DNA from 4 places in the Marinobacter sp. AN1 genome. Region 4 is predicted to be linked to each of the others. Evidence: predicted binding sites of a transcription regulator. Region 4 holds the regulator's gene; each other region holds the start of a gene.
What was found. Region 4 encodes FliA, which starts transcription of late flagellar genes. Its sites were predicted from a motif close to CTAAAGTTTNNNNNNNNNNNGCCGNTAA; they were not measured.
Positions count from the first base shown of each region.

Region 1: the regulator FliA is predicted to act here: its motif matches at 2,258-2,285, upstream of LJ360_RS11590 (methyl-accepting chemotaxis protein).
Region 2: the regulator FliA is predicted to act here: its motif matches at 2,203-2,230, upstream of LJ360_RS06120 (methyl-accepting chemotaxis protein).
Region 3: the regulator FliA is predicted to act here: its motif matches at 1,916-1,943, upstream of LJ360_RS01675 (methyl-accepting chemotaxis protein).

Region 1 covers NZ_CP110342.1:2,512,763-2,517,193, forward strand. Annotated here, with positions in the region: gene LJ360_RS11570 (ABC transporter ATP-binding protein) at 1-190, opposite strand, end outside; gene LJ360_RS11575 (arylesterase) at 260-943, shown strand; gene LJ360_RS11580 (YheT family hydrolase) at 973-1,983, opposite strand; tRNA gene LJ360_RS11585 (tRNA-Asn) at 2,065-2,140, shown strand; gene LJ360_RS11590 (methyl-accepting chemotaxis protein) at 2,328-3,959, shown strand; gene LJ360_RS11595 (M18 family aminopeptidase) at 3,972-4,431, opposite strand, start outside.
Region 2 covers NZ_CP110342.1:1,356,978-1,361,408, reverse strand. Annotated here, with positions in the region: gene glpD (glycerol-3-phosphate dehydrogenase) at 1-998, shown strand, start outside; gene lipA (lipoyl synthase) at 1,108-2,142, shown strand; gene LJ360_RS06120 (methyl-accepting chemotaxis protein) at 2,371-3,591, shown strand; gene LJ360_RS06115 (efflux RND transporter permease subunit) at 3,697-4,431, shown strand, end outside.
Region 3 covers NZ_CP110342.1:383,171-387,601, reverse strand. Annotated here, with positions in the region: gene LJ360_RS01685 (carboxylesterase/lipase family protein) at 1-67, opposite strand, end outside; gene LJ360_RS01680 (DUF1329 domain-containing protein) at 284-1,666, opposite strand; gene LJ360_RS01675 (methyl-accepting chemotaxis protein) at 2,061-3,746, shown strand; gene LJ360_RS01670 (diguanylate cyclase) at 3,795-4,431, opposite strand, start outside.
Region 4 covers NZ_CP110342.1:2,807,461-2,811,891, forward strand. Annotated here, with positions in the region: gene LJ360_RS12880 (chemotaxis protein CheA) at 1-699, opposite strand, end outside; gene LJ360_RS12885 (protein phosphatase CheZ) at 713-1,495, opposite strand; gene cheY (chemotaxis response regulator CheY) at 1,544-1,927, opposite strand; gene LJ360_RS12895 (RNA polymerase sigma factor FliA) at 2,122-2,871, opposite strand; gene LJ360_RS12900 (MinD/ParA family protein) at 2,903-3,721, opposite strand; gene flhF (flagellar biosynthesis protein FlhF) at 3,813-4,431, opposite strand, start outside.

The DNA.
Region 1 (4,431 bases), 290 kb from region 4:
GGCCCAGCAACGTGGTCTTTCCAGACCCTGAGCGCCCCACAATGGCTACGGATTCTCCACGCTTGATTTCAAGACTGACCCCTTGCAGGATGGTGAGCGTATCTCTGCCCAGGTCTACCCGCTGAGTCAGATCGGTTACTGTGAGAATGGCTTCGGAAGTCTGTCGGGGTCCGCTGGAAAGGTCTGTCACGTATGCTCCGGGAACTGATTCAGTATTTGCCACTCTACCTTGCCTGATAGAAAGACAAGAGGACGCTTAATGGTCGTTAACTCGGTGGTTGCTTCTATAACTACGGTATTTTCCCGCCAGAGATCAACGGTTCTGCTTTTCTGGTTACTGGCTTGCCTGGTCCTGCCCGGTGCCGCTGCAGCCCGGACCATCCTGGTTATGGGCGACAGCCTGAGTGCCGCCTATGGGGTGGAAACAGAAATTGCCTGGGTCAACCTGCTTCGGGAGCGCCTGGAAGAGCACGACCACGAGCAGTGGCAGGTGGTCAATGCCAGCATCAGCGGAGAAACCACTGATGGCGGTGCCCGTCGCCTGCCGGCGCTGCTGGACAAGCACCAACCGGATATTGTCATCATCGAACTGGGCGGCAACGATGGCCTTCGGGGCTTCCAGCCGCCGGTCATCCGGGACAACCTGTCGGCCATGATTAAAGCCTCCCAGCAGGCCGGTGCCCGTGTACTGCTGGTCGGTATGCAGATTCCTCCCAACTATGGCGCCAGTTATACCCGCCTGTTCACCGAGATGTACCCAAACCTGTCAGACCAGTATGACACGGCCCTGGTTCCCTTCTTTCTGGACGGAATCTACAATGGCGATGGCCTGATGCAGGATGATGGCATTCATCCTACCAGCGAAGCCCAGCCACTCCTGCTGGAAAACGTCTGGCCGCACCTTCAGCCGCTCCTGCAGGAAACAGCATCCGCCAGCCGGTAGTTTGCCTGGCCGCCCCTGCAGAGCCATGTCTAACGGACGAGCGCGCCAAGGTAACCCACGGCCCGCTGCTCGGACCAGTACCAGCCACCACGGCCGTACTGCACAAACCCCACGTGCCCGCCATGGCGGGTAGTCTCCAGTTGCGTCCACGCACCGAGGACTCCCGGATCTCCGGGAAAACAGGCGGGTGAAAGGAAAGGATCGTCGGCGGCGTTCACTATGAGCGCCGGCACCCGGATATCCCTCAGGCGAAACAGGGAAGACGCCCTGTGCCAGTAATCCTGCGCGCTGGCGAAGCCATGAAGTGGTGCCGTATACCGCTCATCAAACTGGTGGAAGGTGCGGATGCGGTCATAGCCCTCCATGGTGATCAGCTCGGGGAAGCGCCGGGCCTTTTCGGCCATCTTGGGCTTCAGGTCCCGGATAAAGCGGGACATATACAGCCGACGGCTCGGGAGCGCCAATACATCAGCGCCCCCGGCCAGGTCGCAGGGGACTGAGAAGTTCACCGCACCGGCAATCCTGCTGTCCACCCTTTCACCCTGCTCGCCAAGGTATTGCAGCGCCAGGTTACCGCCCATACTGAAACCGGCGAGCGCCATGGCCTGGTAACCCTGGCCCAGGCCATGGCGAACCACCACATCGAGGTCTTCGGTAGCGCCGCTGTGGTAGAACCGGGGCTGACGATTCATGACACCGCCACAGGAGCGATAGTTCCAGGCCAGTACATCCCAGCCTGTCGCCAACAGCGCACGGGCAAGTCCCTGCACATAGGGGCGCCGGCTGTGCCCTTCCAGCCCGTGGCAGACAACGACCACCCGATCCGAACCCTGCCGGTACCAGTCCAGCCAGAGTTCATCATCGTCTGGTGTGACAATCGCTTCCGCTTCGGGCTCACACAGGTCCACCCGCCGGAAGAGGCTGGGCCAGATAGACTGGGCGTGGCCACTACGAAGCAGCAATGGAGCCCGATAAGGCGTTGTGGAAGCCACCTCCGCCGGTGCCTGTTCAGGACTTGCGGATACCGCTGTTTCAGACATGGTGAAAATTCGAATCCTGTGTTTTCAGGGGCTTGACCCCACCCCCCAAAGACCTTAATATGCGCGCCATCTCGACGCCAATCCCCGATAGCTCAGTTGGTAGAGCAACGGACTGTTAATCCGTTTGTCCCTGGTTCGAGCCCAGGTCGGGGAGCCATATTCCGAAAAGCCGCCACCTTTTACAAGGTTGGCGGCTTTTTATTTTGCTCGTAGCTCGCCTCCCTCCCACATCCACTGCCATCTCCTGAACTCGGAAAATACCCGCTTACTAACGCTCAAGAAATCCGTGCCACGGCCGTTAACTCCACCATATGCCCGCCTTGCCATGGAGCGCCAGACCACTAATGTCCCTGTTTTCCAGAAGTATTCTCGCCCGAGTCCTCTCCGTTGTCCTGGCAGCTAACCTGCTGGTTGCTATCTGTGCCCTGCTTTACTTCAGTCACTCGCTGAGTTCGAACCGGGAATACCACGCCCTGGCCAGCGACCAGATGGTCAACGCCCTGGAAGCTGAAGACATCCTCAATCAGTTCAAGACCCAGGTTCAGGAATGGAAGAACGTGCTGATCCGTGGCAGTGACAGTGACCAGCGGAACAAGTACTGGCGCCAGTTCCAGCAGCAGGAGACCAGCATTCAACAGGCACTGGGCGACCTCCTACCCCGGCTCCAGAACGGTGAAGCCAGGGACCTGATGAGTCGTTTCCGGGACGCCCACCAGCGTATGGGCCTGGCCTACCGGGAAGGCTTCGAAGCCTTCAGCCGGTCAAATTATGACCACCAGGCCGGTGACCAGGCTGTGCAGGGCATTGACCGTGAGCCGGCTCAACTGATCGAAGAAGCGTCTACGCTGATCCGTGAGCAGGCGTTGACGCAGGCGTCCGCCCTGAACGAATCCGTCAGCCGCAACACCACCCTTATCGGGTCGCTGATGCTGCTGTCCATCATCGCAGGAACCCTTCTGTGCATCCTGGTGCTATCCCGCTCCGTAGTGCGACCGGTCCGTACGTTGACGGCCCAACTTCACAGCCTGGGCGAAGGCGACCTTTCAGATCCGGCCACCCTGCGACGCGAGGACGAACTCGGCCGCCTGGCTGATGCAGCACGTAACCTGCATGCCTTCCTGTCTGAGACCGGAGCCCTTATGGGACGCTTTGCAGAGCAGCTTTCCAGTACCAGCGAGAGTCTCCGCAGCAACGCCCAGGCGGTCGCGAACCATTCCGACCTGTCCCACCAGCGCATCGAGCAGATTGCCACGGCGATGAATGAAATGTCTGCTACCGCCCAGGACGTCGCCAACCACGCCACTTCGGTGTCGGTGGAAACCCGGGAAGCCACCGCTGAGGTGGACGACGCTGACGACCGTACCCAACAGGCAACACACAGCATGGGCCGGCTGAGCGACCAGATCCGCCAATCAGCCGCGACCGTGGAGCGCCTGGCAGGCGACGGCCGGAAGGTCAGCGAAGTGATGGGCGTGATCCGCGAAATCGCCGACCAGACCAACCTGCTGGCCCTGAATGCGGCTATCGAAGCGGCCCGGGCCGGCGAGGCAGGTCGCGGCTTTGCGGTGGTGGCAGACGAAGTGCGAAGCCTGGCAGCCAAGACCCAGGAGGCAACCACGCGTATCGATACCATCGTGGACACCATCACCCGGGGCTCCAACGACGCCACCGAGTTCATGCGCGCCAGTGAAATCGTTGCCGGCGAGACCAGTGAGGCGGTAGACGCCGTCCGTCAGACCCTCGCCGGCATCAACGACCGCATGAAACAGATCAGCGACGCCACTATCCAGGTAGCGACCGCGGCCGAAGAGCAGACCAGCGTGTCCGACGACATCAACCGTAATGTCACCGACGTTTCGGAAACCGCAGAGAACATGCGTACCAGTGCCGAAGAGAACCTGCGCCGGGTACCGGAACTGGAAAGCATGGCCCGGGAAGCCAGGGAACTGGCCTCCCGGATCCACCAGAAGCGCTGACAGCTCGGGTGGTCAGTTAACCTCTGGCCACCCCATAAACTCCCTGAGCACCTGGTACAGGGTATAGCCATCCCGGGTGCCACAAAGTTCACGGATCGAGTGCATGCCCAGCTGGGGCACACCGATATCCAGGGTGGTCACCCCAAGGTTACCCGCCGTAATAGGTCCGATGGTGCTGCCACAGCCCATGTCACTGCGCACCACAAACGTCTGGTGCGGCAGGCCCAGCTCGTCACTGATATGCCGGTAGAGGGCCGCTGATCGGCTGTTGGTGGCGTAGCGCTGGTTGTGGTTTACCTTGATCACCGGCCCCTGGTTCAGCAACGGACCATGGTTTTCGTCATGCCGGTCACTGTAGTTAGGGTGCACGCCGTGGGCGTTGTCAGCAGAGATCATCATGGAACGGGCGATCACCCGGCTACGGTTCTCCGCACCGCACCAGCGGTCCAGCACCGACGACAGGAACGGCCCC
Region 2 (4,431 bases), 1.5 Mb from region 4:
AACGGGGCAGTGATCACTGGCAGGTTACCCTGCTGGACACCCGAACCGGTGATTCCCGCGTGGTTCGTACCCGGGCATTGGTCAATGCGGCCGGCCCCTGGGTCAGCAGCCTGTTCGACAGCACCCTGGACCAGAAAGCCCCGCGCATGATTCGCATGGTCAAGGGCAGTCATATCGTGGTACCCCGACTCAACCGGGATGATGAGGCCTACATCCTGCAAAACGAAGACGAGCGGATTGTCTTTGTCATTCCCTACGAAGACCACTTCTCACTGGTGGGCACCACTGACGTGGACTACGAGGGCAACCCGTCGGAAGCCACGATTTCCGGCGAGGAAACCCGTTACCTGCTCGATATTGTTAACCACTATTTCCGCCACCAGCTGACGCCGGAGGATGTGGTCTGGTCCTACTCAGGGGTCCGACCACTGATGGATGATGAGGAAGAAAGTGCCCAGAAAGCCTCACGGGACTATTCCTTCGAAGTGGATGCACCTGGCGGAAAAACACCGCTGCTGTCGGTATTCGGGGGCAAGCTCACCACCTTTCGCAAGCTGGCCGAAGCAGCCACTGACCGGCTCTGCCAGTATTTCCCGGAAGCGCGGGGACACTGGACACGGGACGCCGTCCTGCCGGGCGGTGACTTCCAGAGTCAGCCTCGCTTGCAGGAAGCCCTGTGCCAACACTACCCCTGGCTACCCGGCCTGCTCGCCTCACGCCTGGTACGCAGCTATGGTACGGACAGTTACCGACTGCTGGGCGACAGCGCCCGCCTGGATGATCTCGGGCGTCACTTCCTGGGCAACCTCTATGAGCGAGAAGTGGACTACCTGGTACGCCACGAATGGGCAGGCAACGCAGACGATGTCCTGTGGCGGCGCACCAAGCAGGGCCTCTACGCCAGCGCAGAGCAGATCGGCGAACTGGAAAGTTGGCTGATGACCCGCACGTCACAGCCACCCGAGAAGGCCTGCGCTTCCGGCCAGCAACCGGTCTGAACCCGACCAAAGTGGCACCGGGATTTCCCCTATGCCGCTTGTATCCACTGGTCCGGGGCCTTACTCTTTACGTACCCGCATACACCTTCGCAAAGAGACCCCGGTTGCCATGAGCGACAACGCCAAACCCCGCGTAGTCAGCGGCTCGAAGTTCCGCAATGAACACGGATTCTCGGCCATCAAGGATGGCGTCAAGAAAACCGCCAGCGCGGAAACGCCTGTGCAGCGCAAACCCAAATGGCTCCGTGCCCGCATGCCCGGCGGTGAACGCTTCGAGGCAGTGCGTCAGAACGTCAACGAGCATCGCCTGAGCACCGTATGCCAGGAATCCCACTGCCCGAATATTGGTGAGTGCTGGAACAACGGTACAGCGACTATCATGGTGATGGGCTCCGTATGCACCCGGGCCTGCAAGTTTTGTGCGGTGGACACCGGCAACCCCAAGGGCTGGCTGGACCACGACGAACCGGAAAACACGGCGAAGTCCGTTGAGCTCATGGGCTTGCGCTACATCGTGCTCACCTCAGTGGACCGGGACGACCTGGACGATGGTGGTGCCGCCCACTACGCCGCCTGTGTTGCCGCCATCAAACAGCGCACCCCGGAAGTCGCCGTCGAAGCCCTGACCCCGGACTTCGATGCGGTCATGCCCCACGTGGAGAAAGTGGTGGATTCCGGACTGGATGTGTTCGCCCAGAATGTTGAAACCGTCAAACGCCTGACCCGTCGCGTCCGCGACCCACGTGCAGGCTATGAGAAAACCCTGAGCGTTCTCGCCCACGCCAAGCAGTACCGCCCGGACGTGCTCACCAAGACCAGCCTGATGCTGGGCCTGGGTGAAACCGAGGAAGAAATCCTCTCAACCATGGACGACCTGAGGGCCATCGGCGTGGACATCCTCACCCTCGGTCAGTATTTGCGCCCCACGCCCAACCACCTGCCGGTGGAACGTTATATCACCCCGGAGGAATTCAACCGGTATCGGGACATCGGGCTGGAAAAAGGCTTCATGGAAGTTCCCTCCGGCCCCATGGTTCGGTCCAGCTATCGTGCCGACCGGGTATTCGAGAAGAACAACCTTGGCCTGGCCGTGCCGGCGGTACCGCGAGACACCAGCGCCATTCCAGTACGTCAGGTGGACTGACCCCTAAAAACATTGCGCCAGCGGCTTGCCGCCGCTGGCCGCACCCCGGTACCTGCTAACCTCAAGAAAAGCCACCAGCCGCCGATACCTGTTTGTAAGACATTGTCAAAGGTCAGCCCCAACTGATCCGGAGCAAGCATCGCCCCCTGTTCCGGTGATATCTTCAGGAGCCGATTCGTAATCCGTCCACTGCCGCCACCGGTGGACCATGACAACAACAGGTTAACCATGCTGACGCTGCTCAAGAATGCCCGCCTGAAGTACAAATTCTGGCTACTGAACATCATGGTCTTCGTGGTCATGTGTCTGCTGGTGCTCTACGCCATCAGCGATGTCGCGAACCGGACTGACCAGCCGTTCATGACCGTGTTCGCCGACGCAGCGCCCGGATATGCCGGCATCGTAGCGTTACTGATGCTGCTGGAGATGGCCGGCTCCCAGTTACTGATTTCCTTTATCGAACGGCACGTCAACCGGCTCAAGAAAACCATGGTATCGGTTCAGCAGTCCGGCGATCTCAACGAACGGGCCAGTGTTGACTCCAGCGATGAGATCGGTGAGATGGCCGAAGCCTTCAACGCCATGCAGCAACGCACCGGTGACGTGGTCCGCAACATGCTGGAGGCGATCCGCCGCCTGCACGAGGAAGTCCGTGAGCTGACCGCCGCCGCTGAGCAGCGCCGTGACGAGCTGACCCGGCAACAACAGGGTGCCGATCGTTCCGCCGAGACGGTAGAGGCCATGCTGCAGAGTTTCTCGGGCATTGCCGAACAGGCCGGTATGGCCAACACCCTGTCCCATGAAGCACACCGCGCCGCCCGCGAGGGGCACGACCGGGTCACCCGGACGGCGGATTCCATTGAGAAACTCTCACAAACCGTTGAAACCTCGGCCGGGGCAGTGCAGGCACTGGCTGGCAACAGCCAGGAAATCCGCCAGGCGGTGACCGAGATCAGGGGGATTGCCGAGCAGACCAACCTGCTGTCACTCAACGCCGCCATCGAAGCTGCCCGTGCCGGTGAACAGGGCCGGGGCTTCGCCGTGGTTGCCGATGAGGTCCGCAAGCTGGCCCAGCGGGTGCAGGACTCCACCGACCAGATCCAGGGCACCCTGGACCGGCTCCTGGATGCCATGGCGGCCGCGGTTGACCAGATGACGGCCAGCTCGGACGATGCGCACCGCTGCGTCAGCGATGCCTCAGAGGGTCGCCAGGCGTTGCAGGACATCCAGGGCATGGTGGCCCGCATCGACGAGACCAACGAACAGATCGCACGGGTGTCCGCCGAACAGACTGCCGGCACCGATGCCGTCCTTGCCGACGTGCGGGGGATACGCGAAACCACTGAGGGCATGGTCCGAGAACTGGCCGCCAGCGCTGAAATGACCCGGCGCCTCAAGCAGCTTATTGACTCCCTGGAAGAAGCGTCCCGACAGGTACGCGCCAGTTAAAGCGGATGTTCCGGCACGGCGAGTCATTTAACGCTATTTTTCACAAAATTTTTCACAGTGTGGCAGACTTCGCAGTTCCTTCTGACCAGCGGAGTCTGTCACTCAATGCGTTCCTTCTACAGCCTCTATGACCGGCTGATTCTCAACCACCCCTGGCGGGTGCTGATCCTGTTTGCCGTCGTGCTGGTCATTGCCAGCCTGAAACTGCACCAGTTCCGCCTGGACGCCTCTGCCGAATCCCTGGTGCTGGAGAATGATACCGCCCTGGAGGACTACCGCACCGTCAGCCAGCGCTTTGAAGCGTCCGATGATTTCCTGGTGGTAACCTACAAGCCGGACGGCGACCTGTTCAGCCAGCCGGCCATTAATACCCTGCGCAACCTGCGGGATGACCTGGCCGCCCTTGGGCCGGTTGGCTCCACCAACAGCATTCTCAACGTTCCCCTGCTCCACAGCCCGGACCTCGGCATCGACACGGTTGATGAGGAGCTGCTGACGCTGGACCAGGACGAGGTCCCACTGGACCAGGCCAGGGACTCCCTGCTTTCGAATCCCCTCTATCCCAACATGCTGATCAGCGAGGATGCCAGTACCACGGCGATCCAGGTCAACCTGCCAACACCCGACCGTTACTTCGAGCTGGTGCGCCTGCGCAATGACCTGCGGGAGCAGGCCCGGGTAGGTGAACTGAACCAACAGCAACGGCAGAAACTGGAGCAGGTCTCTGAACAGTTCCGACAGCTGGCAGCCGAACTGGAGGCCGAGCGTGAACAAACAATTACCGATGTTCGCGCCATCCTCGACCGCTACCGCGACAACGCCGAGATTCACCTGGGCGGT
Region 3 (4,431 bases), 1.9 Mb from region 4:
GCAGGGTGGCCGCCAGCACGGTTGTCATCGACATGCGCCAGAAATGGTGATGCGGAAGGACATTCATGGTTGTTCTGCCTTGTCTGTTGTTGTCGTTATCCGGCGGGCTTCATAGCGGGACGCCAGAGGCGTTTTCGGCAAGGCAGATCCAAGGACCAACCCGTCGAAAACCTGTACACAGATTAAGGGCAGCTGGGGATACCTGTCTGGCGCCCCGGGGAAGAACTATGGGAAAGAAAGGTGTGTCGTGTCACTTCCATGTGACACACTTTCATGAATCGTCTCAGTAGTCGGAAAGACGACGTCGCAGGGTAAAGGGTGAGAAGTAGCGTTTGCCGGGGAATTCGTTCTTGAAGGTACGGGTACCTTCCGACTCATTGATCAGGCCAGTGGCATGGTAGATGCCTTTCGACAGGTCATGGTAAACCTCAAGGTCTGCCCACACCCCCGGCATATCATAGAAGTTCTTCAGCATGGCCATGGTAACCCGGTACAGGTTGCCCTGATCGTCGTATTGATCAACCAGCGCTATGTTCCAGCTGTCCTCGTCAGTATAGAACACCCGCTTGTGGTATAGATGGCGGGCATCTTCCCGCAGATTCGCTTCCACAACGTGGACACGGTGCAACTCCCAACGCATCAGGTCAGAGTTAAGGTGCTGCTTGTCCAGCACGTCATCGTAGGTGTACTTGTCGCTGGTGATCTCGAAATTGTTGTAGGGAATCAGCATTTCCTTCAGCCCTTTATACTCCCAGTTGTACCGGTCGAGGGCGCCGTTGAAGGTATCCGTGTCATCCACCGTGCGCAGATTACCCGCAGAGGCAATAGGGGCATCGTAACCAAGGCTGGGGGCACGGCGGACTTCGCCAGCGCTGAATCCCCAGGCCTTACGGGGTTCTTTTACCTGGTCGAGCGTCTCATGCACCAGGATACCACCGCCGGCATACTGCTCCGGCGCAATAACCGTGGACAGGTAGTAGTTAACAATGTTGTCCAGGTCTTCCGGAGAACCGCCTTCCTTGTTCCAGTTGAAGAAGACCTCCTGGCGCATGGTGACCCCACGATACTGGCCGTTCACCACGACGACTTCGGTGTACTCACGCTCGGCCCAGCGCCCCCGCCAACGGGTAAGGTGATTCCACATGGCCTGCATGGCCTTCTCTTCGCTGGTGCCGTGAAGAATCGGGAAAGGGTGTCCGCCAAAGGCATTCTGCACACCGTTACCACCATCTATCAGGCTCGCTCTCACAGCGTTCTTGCGGGTGTTCTCTGCGATGTGGTCCGGCGCTGTATGGGTACGCCGGGTGGGGAAGACCCTGAGCCGGAAAGTCTCTGGGTAGGCTTCCATCATTGCCACGACACCATCCGCCAGTACCTCACGATATTCAGCCACATTTGCGGCGGTCACCTCGTACCGGGGCTCATCGTCAGGATAAGGGTTAACGTGGTGGTCCCCCGTGCCCTCGTAACCATCCGGCCTGGTGGTGTCACCACCCGTCCAGCGGGGAATGGTGCCTGCCGAGTTACCGGAACGAACAGCACCAAACGGCGTCAGGCTATTGCCCAGCCGATTCGCCTCGGCCTGCGATACGGCAGCCTGGGTGAATGACGCACTGGTGAGGGCCAGCAGTGAAACACATAAGGCGGGGATCAGTTTTTTTTGCATAGTCTCGTACATCAGGGCCGACCATCTTATTGTTTTGACTGCCTGGCAGAACTCCGGAAGTCGGAATGCCTGCCGCGTGGATCTTCTGGGCATAATGGAATTTCGTCTCATTCTTTACCATTTACCGGGAGCTTGCCACCCCGGGACCGGCGGGTCGTGAATGGCCACTCAATCTTTGGTGAAAGGTCACATTGATTTAACGGATTTTTACAATTCCGCACCAGATTTCCGGCGCTCCCGGACGAAGCCCTCAAGCTGTAACCTCATCGGCCGTTAATAAGGGCATGACGAGAGTCCGGTTACATTTCGGAACGGCATTCCTTCCGCACATCCGGATAATTCGCAACCAACCTGTCTTGACCCGATGTCTTTTCCGATTGTCTGGAGTTTTACCATGAAACTGATGGAGCGACTGCGCATCCGTTCACGTCTGCTGATTGCTGTGCTGGTGCCGGTGCTGGTTACCGCCGGCGTGATCGCCTGGATTACCGCGAGCCAGCTTAAACAGAGTGGCGAACAGGAGGTGGAACGACTCAGGGAAAACCTGATCGAAGCCCACAAGGAAGGCCTCAAACACATCGTGCAGGCCGCCAGGAACGCTATTGAAGCAGATTACTCCAACCCGTCCCTGAGTGAAGAGGAAGCCAAGACGCGCGTCCGGAACACCATCCGTTCCATAGGCTACGGCAACAACAACTACATCTTTGCCTACACCCACGACTCCTTCAACCTGGCCTTCAGGCCCAAGCCGTCGGCGGAGGGGTACGTAAAAGACAGTACACCGGAAACCAAGGCCCTGCTGCGCAACCTCTTTGATGCCGGCAAGTCCGGAGATGGTTTTCATGCCTACGAATGGAAGAATCCCGCAAGTGGCAATGTTGAGCCGAAGCTTTCCTACTCGGTTCACCTTGAGAAATGGAACTGGGTCATCGGCTCGGGCATCTATGTAACCAGTGTCGACCAGACCATTGCTGCCGCCCGCGCCGAAATCGAAGCACAGATCGACAGCGCTTTGCTGAGCATTTTTGCCATCACCCTGGTTATTGTCATTCTGGCGGTCACTTTCGGGGCATTCATGGGCCGCAGCGTCACCGTTCCCCTCAACCGGGTCACTCGCACCATGGAAGATATTGCCAGGGGCGAAGGTGACCTCACCCGCCGACTTCCGGCTGAGGGCAACGATGAGCTGGCCGACCTTGGGACCCAGTTCAACGCCTTCGTAGCCAAGATTCATACCACCATTCGCGAGGTGGGAGACACCACCGACCAGGTGGCCTCAGCGGCGGAAGAGCTGAGCCGGGTGGCGGAAGAAACCCGCGCCTCGGTGCAGACACAGGGCTCCGAGACCGACCAGATAGCCTCGGCCATCAACGAAATGGCCGCCACCATCCACCAGATCTCCAGGAACGCTAACGAGGTCCAGAGTGCCGGGGCAGACGCAGACCGACTGGCGAAGGACGGTGGCCAGACCATGGCGGGCTCCCAGCAGTCGGTCAACGAGCTGTCACGGAACATCCTGCAAAGCGCCGAAGCCATCGAAGCACTGGCCTCCCGCAGCGACGAAATCCAGAAGGTACTGGACGTGATCCACGAGGTCACCGACCAGACCAACCTGCTGGCCCTGAACGCCGCTATCGAAGCTGCCCGCGCCGGTGAGCATGGCCGTGGCTTTGCGGTGGTGGCCGACGAGGTGCGCCAGCTGGCCAAGCGCAGCGGTGAGTCCGCAGGCCAGATCCGCGAGATGATTGAGGGCTTCATTAACGAATCCCGCAGCGCGGTAGAGCGGATGCGTTCATCCCAGGGACTGTCCGAGGAGACCGTAGAGCGGATCAACCATGCCAGCTCGGCCCTCAATACCATCGAGCAATCCGTGGAACATATCCACGACCAGGTAACCCAGATCGCCACGGCCGCCGAGCAGCAAAGCCAGGTGGCCGAAGAGATCAACCAGAACGTGGTACGCATAGTGGAAGCAGCCCAGAACAGCGACACCGGTGTTACCCAGACCAACGAAGCCAGCCAGGAGCTGGCACGCCTGGGCGAGCGGTTAAGGGAGCTGGTCTCTCAGTTCAGGGTATAGGTTCCCGGCTTTTTAACCGGTACTGTGGGGAGTCTGCGCGGCAAGCACTCAGGCAGACTCCCCGCTCTCCAGGTTGCCGTCGTCCGCAGTTGCAATAACGACCCGGTCCCGACCTTGCTCCTTGGCCTGGTAGAGTGCCCGGTCGGCCATCCTGAACAGGGTTTCCCGGTCTGACGCGTGGCCCGGGACGCAGGCGAGTCCTGCGGAGAATGTCAGCCGCACTGGCCCTCCCGGACTGAAGTCCATGTCCGAGAACGCACTCCTGAGGCGCCCTACCACCTCCAGGGCACTTTGCGGATCGATCCCCGGCAATACGAGCACAAATTCCTCACCACCGAAACGGGCCGCTACATCCTGCTTGCGGCTTCCGTCCTGCAGCAACTTCGCCAGGGCCACGAGGATGCGATCGCCCACATCGTGCCCCCAATCATCGTTCACCCGCTTGAAGTGGTCCAGGTCCATGATGCAGAAAGTTAGTGGTCGCTGCTCCCGTAAGGCCCGGGGAATTTCGCGCTCCAGCACCTCATCCAGCCAGCGTCGGTTGTAGAGCCCTGTCAGCGGATCGCGGATGGACTCTTCTTTGAGGGCGTTACGCAACTCCTCGATGCGTTCAAGTTTTTCCCGCAGATCGGCTTCGGTCCGCTTGAGTTCGGTGACGTCCCGGAAGACATAGACAATACCCCGC
Region 4 (4,431 bases):
ATCCGGGTCCGGCACGTCGGTGGAGGCCACCTCGCCGGAGAACCTGCCCTTGCCGTGGAGCTGGTCCAGCAGGTCCTCGAACTCGTCATCGCTGATGTCATCACTGCTGGATGAACCCGCACCCTCGATGGAGCCGGCATCTTCGCAAGCGCTGTCCCCCGCCTTACCCTTGCCGTCTTCCAGGGCGTCCAGCAGCTGCTCGAATTCCTCATCGGTGATATCGCCGTGGTCCTCCTCGGCTGCGGCGGCCACGGCATCGTCTGCAGGCCGGGCCGGCGAATCCCCCGGAGCGTCCACCGGTGACTCACCCTCCGGCAGGGCGTACTGGTCCAGGGTTGCAATCAGTGACTGGGGCGCGGGGGTAGGCTCTTCCCGGTTGCGGACCTCGTCGAACATGGCATTGACGTTATCCAGCGCCTGCAGCACCACATCCATCAGGTCCGAGGTCACCGTGCGCTTGTGGTTACGCAGGGTATCGAACACGTTCTCGGCGGAGTGACAGCAGTTCACCAGCGCGTCAAGCTGCAAAAAACCGGCGCCGCCCTTAACGGTGTGGAAGCCACGGAAGATGGCATTGAGCAGATCACTGTCTTCCGGGTGCTGTTCCAGGTCCACCAGTTGTTCGGAGAGCAGTTCCAGGATCTCCCCGGCCTCCACCAGGAAGTCCTGGAGAATCTCTTCGTCTGCATCAAATGCCATGCAACTACCTCACTTAAAAGCCGAGACTGGACAGCAGGTCGTCAACGTCGTCCTGTCCGGAAACAACGTCAGACCGCTCTGCGGCGCGCATCTGGGGTCCTTCCCCCTTGATCGAGGATTCCTTTTCCTTCAATTCGTGGACCGTTCCGGTCAGTTGGTCCACGTGGCTGGCCATGACCACCAGGCTAAGCAGGTTCTCTTCCACTTCCTTCACCAGCGCGGTCACTTTCTGGATGACCTGGCCGGTCAGGTCCTGGAAATCCTGGGCCAGCAGGATTTCAGACAGATCGGTGTACATCTTCTCGGCGTCGTCCGCGAGGCTCTCGAAGAAACGGTCAATGCGACCATACAGCTCGCGGAACTCTGAAGGCGCCATTTCGCGGCGACGCAATCGTTGCCAGTCATCCCGCAGGGACCGCGCCTGTTCGCACATGGCGTTGGCCCGGGGCATGGCGTCTTCCACCAGGTCCATGGTGCGGTTAGCGGCCTTGCCGGTCATTTCAACGACGTATTGCAGCCGGTCCGAGGCATCGGACATCTTCGACAGGGCTTCCTGCTGCTCCGGGTTCTGGGGCTGTATCTGAAAATTGCGGATAGCCTCGTGGAGGCTGCGGGTCAAGCGACCCACCTCCTGGTACAGACTCTGATCCCTCACCTCACTCAGGTCATTGATCAGGGTCATGGCCCGGGCATAGTCACCAGCGTTGACCTGCTCAACAAGCGCCTGGGCCTGCTCCTTGAGCTTGCTGGTGATTTCCGGGTCCAGGCCGGGGCTGTTCTGTTTGTCTTCGCTCATGGGAGCACATCCGGACAGTCAGTTCAGGGTTCAAGGCGTAAACGGGCCTTACTGGATTCGCTCGAAGATCTTCTCGATCTTCTCCTTGAGTACGGCAGCCGTAAATGGCTTGACCACATAACCGTTAACGCCGGCCTGGGCCGCCGCTACGATCTGGTCTCGCTTGGCTTCAGCCGTCACCATCAGGATCGGCAGATCCTTCAGGTTCTCGTCGGCCCGTACCGCCTTGAGCAAATCAAACCCGGACATGCCTGGCATGTTCCAGTCCGTCACCAGGAAGTCGTACTTGCCTGTTTTCAACATGGGCAGGGCGGTGTTGCCGTCATCCGCCTCGTCGGTGTTGGTGAATCCGAGATCACGGAGCAGGTTCTTGATGATCCGCCGCATTGTGGAAAAGTCGTCCACAATGAGAATTTTCATGTTCTTGTCCAATGGGACCTCCAGTTGGTCTTCGCCGGAATGTTGACCTGGCCCTGTCAGGGCCGTTGGCAGGCGCTGCCCTGCCCGCACTGCTGTCAGATCCTCAGCCGTGGCGTCATTCTAGCAGTCTGAGCGATGCTTACCGTTTCAATGTGTTATCGAACGATTCTGCTGTAACCATCTTTCTATACCGGCCATGCCAGGCGTCAGACCGAGCCTGCGTCCCCTGCCTGCCAGTCCGATAGCCTGCCCCGCAAGCGAAGTGCGGCCTGGCTGTGAATCTGGCTCACCCGGCTTTCACTCACGCCGAGCACCGCGCCGATTTCCTTGAGGTTCAGCTCTTCCTGGTAATACAGGCTGAGTACCAGCTTTTCCCGTTCTGGCAGGTCATTGATGGCGGCCGCCAGGTTATGCCGGAATGCCGCGCCGGACACATCATCCAGCGGATTATCCGAACCTTCCTGTTCCTGTATCGGCAGCTCGCCGGTTTCATTGAGCTCATCGAGGGAAAAAAGTCGGCCGGAGCTGGCATCACTGAGACACGAGTGGTACTCGGAAAGGCTCATACCCAGCTCTTGTGCCACCTCCTGGTCCTGGGCTTCGCGCCCTTCCCGATCCTCCACAGCCTTGATGGCGGCCGATACCCGACGGGCGTTACGGTGAACGGAGCGGGGCACCCAGTCACCCTTGCGGATCTCATCCACAATCGCGCCCCGGATGCGAATGCCGGCATAGGTTTCAAAGGATGCACCCCGGTCAGACTGGTACTTGGCAGCCGCTTCCAGCAGGCCAACCATGCCCGCCTGGACAAGGTCGTCAAGCTGAACCGAGTCCGGTAACCGGGCCATCAGGTGCAGGGCAATTTTCTTGACCAGCGGCGCATGCTGTTCCACCAGCTGATGGGCGCTGTCCCGACCGGTCTGGTGGTAGATTCCGAGTCTTCTGGCCAAAGTCATTTATCCGGTTAACCCGTACTTCAGGAATGGATCAAGTGTTACTGCCTACCAGGCGCTCCACGAAAAACTCCAGGTGCCCCCGGGGCGATGTGGGCAGGGGCCAGCTGTCCACCTGCTCCGCCAGGGCCTTGATGGCCAGTGACGCCTTGGCCCGCGGGTAGGCGTCCAGCACGGCTCGCTGACGCTGCACGGCCTTGCGCACGGCCTCATCATAAGGAACCATGCCGACGTATTGTAATGCAACATCAAGGAACCGCTCGGTGACACGGGTCAGTTTACCGAACAGATGCTTGCCTTCCTGCTCGTTACGGACCTGGTTGGCGAGTATGCGGAAACGGTTAATACCGTAGTCCCGGTTCATCAGTTTTATCAGGGCGTAGGCATCGGTAATGGAGGTAGGCTCGTCGCAGACCACCAGCAGCAACTCCTGGGCGGCCCGCAGGAAACTGACCACGCTTTCGGAAATGCCGGCGGCAGTATCGACGATCAGCACGTCTACCTGGTCACCCAGCTCGCTGAAGGCATTGATCAGGCCGGCGTGCTCCATGGGGGAGAGCTGGGTCATACGCTGGGTGCCAGAAGAGGCCGGTACAATCCTGACACCGCCGGGGCCGTTAACCAGTACGTCACGGAGGTCACATTCACCGGACAGCACGTCAGCGAGGTTGCGCTTGGCACTGATTCCCAGCAGGACGTCAATATTGGCCAGGCCCAGGTCGGCATCCAGCAGGATGACCCGCCGCCCCATCTGTGACAGGGCAATGCCAAGGTTGACCGAAACGTTGCTCTTGCCCACGCCACCCTTGCCACCGGTGACTGCGATTACCTGAACCGGATGTGGTCTGCTCATAGTGGTTGTCTGTTCCTGCCGAGGTTGTACTTATTCACACAATAAGCCTGCAGGGCGCCGACCACGTCCGGTTCCCGGCCGCTGCTGCACTTCAGGCACCTTCAGCCATGGCCTGCTGCTTGCGCACGTCCCGCAGTCGTTCCACGCCAAGACGCACCAGTGACGCCGCATTGGCTGGATGCAGGTCCTGGGGAATCTTCTGGCCGTCGGTGACCCAGGCCACAGGCAGGGCGGTTTCCAGGGCAAAGCCCAGGACTTCACCGAGGGTCAGCGCCTCATCCAGCTTGGTCATTATGCAGCCTGCAAGACCCGCCATCTTATAGCAATGCCACATGGATTTCATGATTCTCGACTGGCTGGTGGCCGGCACCACCAGGTGCGGACTCACCCGGTGCCGGCTGTTCGCCAGCTCGGCCAGCTGCTCCTGGCAACCGGGATCGGCGCCGGACAGGCCAGCGGTATCAATCAGCACAAGGTGCCGGTCTTCCAGCTCATCCAGCACCTCATCAAGGCTGTGGCTGTCATCCACCACCCGTACCGGCACATTCAGGATACGGCCGAACACGAACAGCTGCTCATGGGCCGCTACCCGATAGCGATCGGTGGTGACCAGCGCCAGGGAGTCGGCGCCATGCTCCAGCACGTACTGGGCGGCAATCTTGCCAATCGTAGTCGTCTTGCCGGAGCCGGTAGGCCCTACCAGGGCGTAG